2 linked regions of the Variovorax paradoxus genome follow. The protein of the gene in region 1 binds, or shares a complex with, the protein of each later gene. Links are inferred from orthologs where the notes say so. Each region holds a gene or a part of one and is shown on either strand. Other genes may lie near its edges.

Evidence for each region.
Region 2: the proteins of cgtA (region 1) and ybiB are in contact, whole or in part, in a crystal structure (PDB 8BFT), measured with the Escherichia coli proteins. The link is inferred for Variovorax paradoxus from one-to-one orthologs.

The regions. Positions count from the first base shown.
Region 1 is NZ_CP045644.1:7,237,334-7,240,637, reverse strand. The notes cover bases 110-3,099. They hold cgtA (Obg family GTPase CgtA), read left to right. Parts: upstream 110-1,061; coding sequence 1,062-2,138; downstream 2,139-3,099. Other genes in these bases: proB (glutamate 5-kinase), read left to right, coding at 2,219-3,099; rpmA (50S ribosomal protein L27), read left to right, coding at 728-988; rplU (50S ribosomal protein L21), read left to right, coding at 404-715; GFK26_RS33710 (polyprenyl synthetase family protein), read right to left, coding at 110-221. Also shown: more of GFK26_RS33710, read right to left, coding at 1-109; more of proB, read left to right, coding at 3,100-3,304. UniProt on the Escherichia coli protein: An essential GTPase which binds GTP, GDP and possibly (p)ppGpp with moderate affinity, with high nucleotide exchange rates and a fairly low GTP hydrolysis rate.
Region 2 is NZ_CP045644.1:3,786,741-3,789,888, reverse strand. What follows is about bases 126-2,959. They hold ybiB (DNA-binding protein YbiB), read left to right. Parts: upstream 126-1,006; coding sequence 1,007-1,912; downstream 1,913-2,959. Other genes in these bases: GFK26_RS17260 (efflux RND transporter permease subunit), read right to left, coding at 2,712-2,959; cobA (uroporphyrinogen-III C-methyltransferase), read left to right, coding at 1,909-2,715; GFK26_RS17275 (nitrate reductase), read left to right, coding at 126-810. Outside these bases: more of GFK26_RS17275, read left to right, coding at 1-125; more of GFK26_RS17260, read right to left, coding at 2,960-3,148.

The sequences.
Region 1 (3,304 bases):
CGTTGGTCGCCGGTGTAGCCGAGTGCGCCCGCCATGAGCAGCAAGAGCGCCGGCCGCAGTCGCTTGCCGCCGGCCGAGATGATGTATTGCGAAACCTGGCTGACCAGCGGAACGCCGGTGTTCAGTCGCAGGGCGATCACACGGTCGACTTCGACCATGTCGCCGGCAATCAGGTCCAGCACGGTGGCGGTGGGGGAGGTGTCGGCGGCGGGAACTGGCAAAGCGAAGGCGCGGGGCGCTGCGAAGATGAGGGCGGCCCTGGGGGCCGGAACGCCGGAATTATAGGGAGCCGTGCACGAATCCCGGGCGCGTCTCAGAGTCGGGGTGGTGGGCGGTCGCAAAGCGCGCTATAATCTTGGGCTCTGCGGAATTCGCTGCGGGGACTCATTTCTAAGAGGTTTACATGTACGCGGTCATAAAAACCGGCGGCAAGCAATATCGCGTTGCTTCCGGCGAAAAAATTAAAGTAGAACAGATTGCTGCGGACGTAGGCCAGGAAATCGTGATCGACCAGGTTCTGGCTGTCGGAAACGGCGCTGAAATCAAGGTTGGCACGCCCCTGGTGTCCGGCGCAACGGTGACAGTCACGGTACTGTCGCACGGCAAGCACGACAAGGTCGGCATCTTCAAGATGCGCCGTCGCAAGCACTATCAAAAACGTCAAGGCCATCGCCAGCAGTTCACCGAACTGCAAATCGGCGCGATCGCCGGCTAAGGAGCACATTCCATGGCACAGAAAAAAGGCGGCGGCTCAACGCGAAACGGGCGCGATTCCAAGCCCAAGATGCTCGGCGTGAAGGCCTTCGGCGGCGAACTGATCAGCGCAGGCTCGATCATCGTGCGCCAGCGCGGCACCCAGTTCCACCCCGGCGTGAACGTCGGCGTGGGCAAGGACCACACGCTCTTCGCCCTGGTCGACGGCCACGTGTCGTTCGGTCACAAGGGTGCGCTGAACAAGCACATGGTCAACGTGACGCCCGCGGCCTAAGCCCCGCCAGTCACTTCGATCTTTCCGAGGCCCCGCATTGCCGGGGCTTCTTCATTTGTAAACTGGACATCCCATGAAGTTCGTCGACGAAGCCTTCATCGACATCGCCGCGGGCGATGGCGGCAACGGCTGCGTGTCGTTCCGACATGAGAAGTACAAAGAGTTCGGCGGCCCCAACGGCGGCGACGGCGGCCGTGGCGGCCACGTGTTCGCGGTGGCCGACTCGAACCTCAACACCCTGGTCGATTTCCGCTACTCGCGCCGGCACGAAGCCAAGCGCGGCGAGCACGGCATGGGCTCCGACATGTTCGGCGCCGCGGGCGATGACATCGTCCTCAGGATGCCGGTCGGCACGATCATCACCGACGCCGAAACCGGCGAGGTTCTGTACGAGATGCTCACGGAAGGTGAGGTCGTCACGATCGCCAAGGGCGGCGACGGCGGTTTCGGCAACATGCGCTTCAAGAGCGCGATCAACCGTGCGCCGCGCCAGAAGACGCCTGGCTGGCCCGGCGAGAAGAAGAGCCTTAAGCTCGAACTCAAGGTGCTGGCCGACGTGGGCCTGCTGGGCATGCCCAATGCGGGCAAGTCGACCCTGATCAGCGCGATCTCGAATGCCCGTCCCCGTATTGCGGACTACCCCTTCACCACACTGCACCCCAACCTGGGTGTGGTGCGCGTCGGTCCGGAGCAAAGCTTCGTGGTCGCCGACCTGCCCGGCCTGATCGAAGGCGCGTCCGAAGGCGCCGGCCTCGGTCACCTGTTCCTGCGGCACTTGCAGCGCACGCGCCTGCTGCTGCACGTGGTCGACATGGCGCCGTTCGACGATGCCGTCGATCCGGTCGCCCAGGCCAAGGCCATCGTGGGTGAACTGAAGAAGTACGATGCCGCGCTCTTCGAAAAGCCGCGCTGGCTGGTGCTGAACAAGCTCGACATGGTGCCTGGCGACGAGCGCGCGGCGCTGGTCAAGGACTTCGTCAAGCGCCTGCGCTTCAAGGGCCCGGTCTTCGAGATCTCGGCGCTCACGCGCGAAGGCTGCGAGCACCTGATCAAGGCCGTGTACCAGCAGGTCAAGGCCCAGCAGGTGGCCGAGCACGAGACCGTCGTGGTCGATCCGCGCTTCGTTCCGCTGCCGCCGGAAGGAAGCTGAGCGCGTCGCGGCGCCTTCGGTGCTGCAAAATGGATAGCAAGCAGCGCAGGCTGCATCCCTGAAACACGCCTTCTTCCTTCATGACCTCGAATTCCGGTTCCACTGCCTTGCGGGATGCCCGCCGTATCGTCGTCAAGGTGGGCTCCAGCCTTGTGACCAACGAGGGGCGCGGCCTCGACGAAGCCGCCATCGGCGAGTGGTGCCGGCAGCTGGCGCAGCTGGTGCGCGACGGGCGCGAAGTGGTCATGGTGTCGAGCGGCGCGATCGCCGAAGGCATGAAGCGCCTCGGCTGGAAAACCCGGCCGCACGCGATCCACGAGCTGCAGGCGGCGGCGGCCGTCGGGCAGATGGGCCTGGCCCAGATGTACGAGACCAAACTGCGCGAGAACCAGATCGGCAGCGCGCAGGTGCTGCTGACGCATGCCGACCTGGCAGACCGGGAGCGCTATCTCAATGCGCGCTCGACCCTCGTCACCTTGCTGCGCCTGGGCGTGGTGCCAGTCATCAACGAGAACGACACCGTCGTCAACGACGAGATCAAGTTCGGCGACAACGACACGCTCGGCGCGCTGGTCGCCAACCTGGTCGAAGCCGATGCGCTAGTCATCCTGACCGACCAGAAGGGCTTGTACACGGCCGATCCGCGCAAGGACCCCGACGCCAAGTTCGTGCACGAGGCCGCCGCAGGCGACCCGGCGCTCGAAGCCATGGCGGGCGGCGCCGGCTCGAGCATCGGGCGGGGCGGCATGATCACCAAGATCCTTGCGGCCAAGCGTGCGGCGGGTTCCGGCGCCTCGACGGTCATCGCCTGGGGCCGCGAAGCCGACGCGCTGCTGCGGCTCACGCGCGGCGAGTCCATCGGCACGCTGCTGGTGGCGCAGACCGCCAAGCACCAGGCGCGCAAGCGCTGGATGGCCGATCACCTGCAGCTGCGTGGGGCTGTCATCGTCGACGCCGGCGCGGCTGCCAAGGTGCGCGGCGAAGGCAAGAGCTTGCTGCCGATCGGCATGACGAGCGTGTCGGGTGAATTCTCGCGCGGCGACGTGATCGCAGTACGCGATGTCGACGGTGTCGAGCTGGCCCGCGGGCTGGCCAACTATTCGAGCGTGGAGGCCCGGCTGCTGTGCCGCAAGCCGTCAGCGGAATTCGAGCGACTGCTGGGTTAC
Region 2 (3,148 bases), 3.5 Mb from region 1 along the record:
TTCGTCGCCATGCATTGGGGCGAGGAATACCTGAGCGGCTGTTCGTCGACCGGCACGCGGCTCGCCGGCATCAACGCGCTGACCACACCGGCCTACTGCCCGACCTCGAAGCAGCCCGAGCTCAAGCACACGCCCGTGAAGATCCTCAAGGCCGAGCTGCCGTGGTCGCTGCTGGCCATGGCCTGGCTGCCCGCCGGCGACGCGCTCACGGCCCAGCGCGCGCTGCAGCCGCTGATGGCGCTGTTTCCCTTTGCCACCTGCGTGCCGTTCGCGAGCAACGCACCGGGCGAAGAAGAGCGCAGCGGCGTGCTTTTTCGCGCCGCCGCGCACGACGCGCCCGACGCCGCGCTGGTCGACAAAATCGAAGCCCTGCTGGGCCTGCAGACCGCCGACACCCTGCGCTACGCCGACCACCGGCGCGGCCAGCGCCGCGCCGCGCGGCTGGTGCGCCGCGCCGACGGCAGCGCCGGGCTCGAAGCCTTTTTGCTGGGCGGCGACACCAGCGCCGAAGCCTGGATCGCCACCCTGCTGCGCGAGGAACTGCCCGCGCAGAGCTACGGCCGCCTGCTGCTGTCGCCGGGCGCCCGCGCGCCGGTGGCCGTGCAGTCGCGCGGCAAGCCGGTGTGCGCCTGCTTCAACGTGACCGACCGCGCCATCGAGGCCGAGCTGGGGCGCTGCATCGGCAGCCCCGACGAGCGGCTGGCGGCGCTGCAGGGGGCGCTGAAATGCGGGACGAACTGCGGGTCGTGCATTCCTGAGCTCAAGCGCATGGTGCGGGCAGCGCCGGTGGAAACGGAGGCGACGTTGTGATACGTCGTCTGCATTGCCCCCTCTCCCCTTGGGGAGAGGGCTGGGGTGAGGGTGGGCGGCGATGACGTCCGCGCAATATTGCAAGGCCGCTGCCCTCACCCTAACCCTCTCCCGCAGGCGGGAGAGGGGACAAGACACCCGATGCATAAGCCGACTCACATTCCGGCATAAGCGTTGCAGGACAATCCGCCTACCCATGGGAATCAGCCACTACATCAAGGAAATCGGCCGCGGCGCGCGAGGCGCCCGTCCGCTCACGCGCGAGCAGGCCTGCGACCTGTTCGGTCAGGTGCTGGACGGCACGGTCACCGACCTGGAAATCGGCGGCTTCTGCCTCGCGATGCGCATCAAGGGCGAGACGCCCGAGGAGATGGCCGGCTTTCTCGACGCCACGCACGCGCGGCTGAACCCCGTGACGACCCGCGGCGGCCCGCTGATCGCACTGCCCAGCTACAACGGCGCGCGCAAGCTGCCGGTGCTCACGCCGCTCCTGGCGCTGCTGCTGGCGCGCGAAGGCCTGGCGGTGCTGGTGCATGGCAGCGCGAGCGAAACCTCGCGCGTACTGGCATCGAACGTGCTTTCAGCCCTGGACATGCCCCCCATGACCACGCTCACCCCGCTCGCCGCCGGCCAGGTGGGCTTTGCCCCGACCGAGCTGCTGAACCCCGCGCTCAAGCGCCTGCTCGACGTGCGCCGCGTGGTGGGCCTGCGCAACCCCGGCCACAGCGTGGTCAAGCTGATGCGCCCGACCACCGGCCCCTGCGTGGTGGTGGCCAGCTACACGCACCCCGAATACGCCCGCACGATGGGCGAGACCTTCGAGCTCACGGGCATGACCGCCCTGCTCTCGCGCGGCCTCGAAGGCGAAGTGGTGTCCGACCCGCGCCGCACCGCGCAGATCGACGGCTTCGTGCGCGGCGTGCGCAGCGAACTCCAGGCCCAGGCTGCCGGCACCACCGCCGACGTGCCCGGGTTGCCGAAAGAAATCGACGTCGCCACCACGGCCGAGTACACGCGACGCGTGCTGGCCGGCGAGCTTCCCGTGCCCGAAGCCATCGCGACGCAAGTCAGGCACATCACCGAACTGGCCTCCCACGCATGAACCACGCACTTCCCCTCATCACCGGCCGCTGCACGCTGGTGGGCGCCGGCCCCGGCGACCCCGAGCTGCTGACGGTCAAGGCCGTCAAGGCGATCCAGGCCGCCACGGTGCTGCTGGTCGACGACCTCGTGAACGACGCCGTGCTCCAGGCCTATGCCCGGCCCGGCGCGCGCATCGTGCATGTGGGCAAGCGCGGCGGCTGCAAGAGCACGCCGCAGGCGTTCATCGAGCGCCTCATGATCACGGCCGTGCGCGAGGGCGAGACCGTGGTGCGCCTCAAGGGCGGCGACCCGTTCATCTTCGGGCGCGGCGGCGAAGAGGTGGAGCACCTGCGCGAAGCCGGCATCGAATGCACCGTGGTCAACGGCATCACCGCCGGCCTGGCCGCCGTGACCTCGCTGGGCGTGCCGCTCACCCACCGCGACCACGCGCAGGGCGTGGTGTTCGTCACCGGCCACGCCAAGACAGGCGCCGGCGCGGCCGAAGACCCGACCGACTGGCGCGCGCTGGCCGCCACGGCGCACAACGCCCGCCTCACGCTGGTGATCTACATGGGCGTCTCGGGCGCCGGCCATATCGAGCGCGAACTGCTGCACGGCCTGCCGGGCGACACGCCCGTGGCCGTGGTGCAGCACGCAAGCCTGCCGCACCAGCGCCACCTCGTGGCCACGCTGCAGGGTCTGCAGGCCCGCATCGCCGATGCCGGGCTGGTCAGTCCGGCGGTGATCGTGGTGGGCGATGTGCTGCAGGGGCTGGCCGCAGCCGCGCTGCAGCCGGGCGACGCCGGCCGGTTCGGTACCTAGCCAGTTTCTCCACACCTTGTTCCCGTCAAAGCCGAGGCGCGCTCCGCGTGGCCGCGACGGCGCAGCAGATACCAGGCCGCGGGCACGACGAGCATGCTGAGCAGCGGCGCGGTGACCATGCCGCCCACCATGGGCGCGGCAATGCGGGTCATCACCTCCGAGCCGGTGCCGCTGCCCCACAGGATGGGCAGCAGCCCCGCCATCACAACGGCCACGGTCATGGCCTTGGGCCGCACGCGCAGCACCGCGCCTTCGCGGATCGCTGCCAACAAGGTGTCGTCGTTCATCGGCTCCCCGGCGTCCAGGCGCCGTGCCAGCGCATTCTTCAGGTAGATCAGCATCACCACGCCGAACTCGGCCGCCACGCCCGCCAGCGCGATGAAGCCCACCGCCGTCGCGACCGAGATCGAGTGGCCCAGCGCCCAGATGAGCC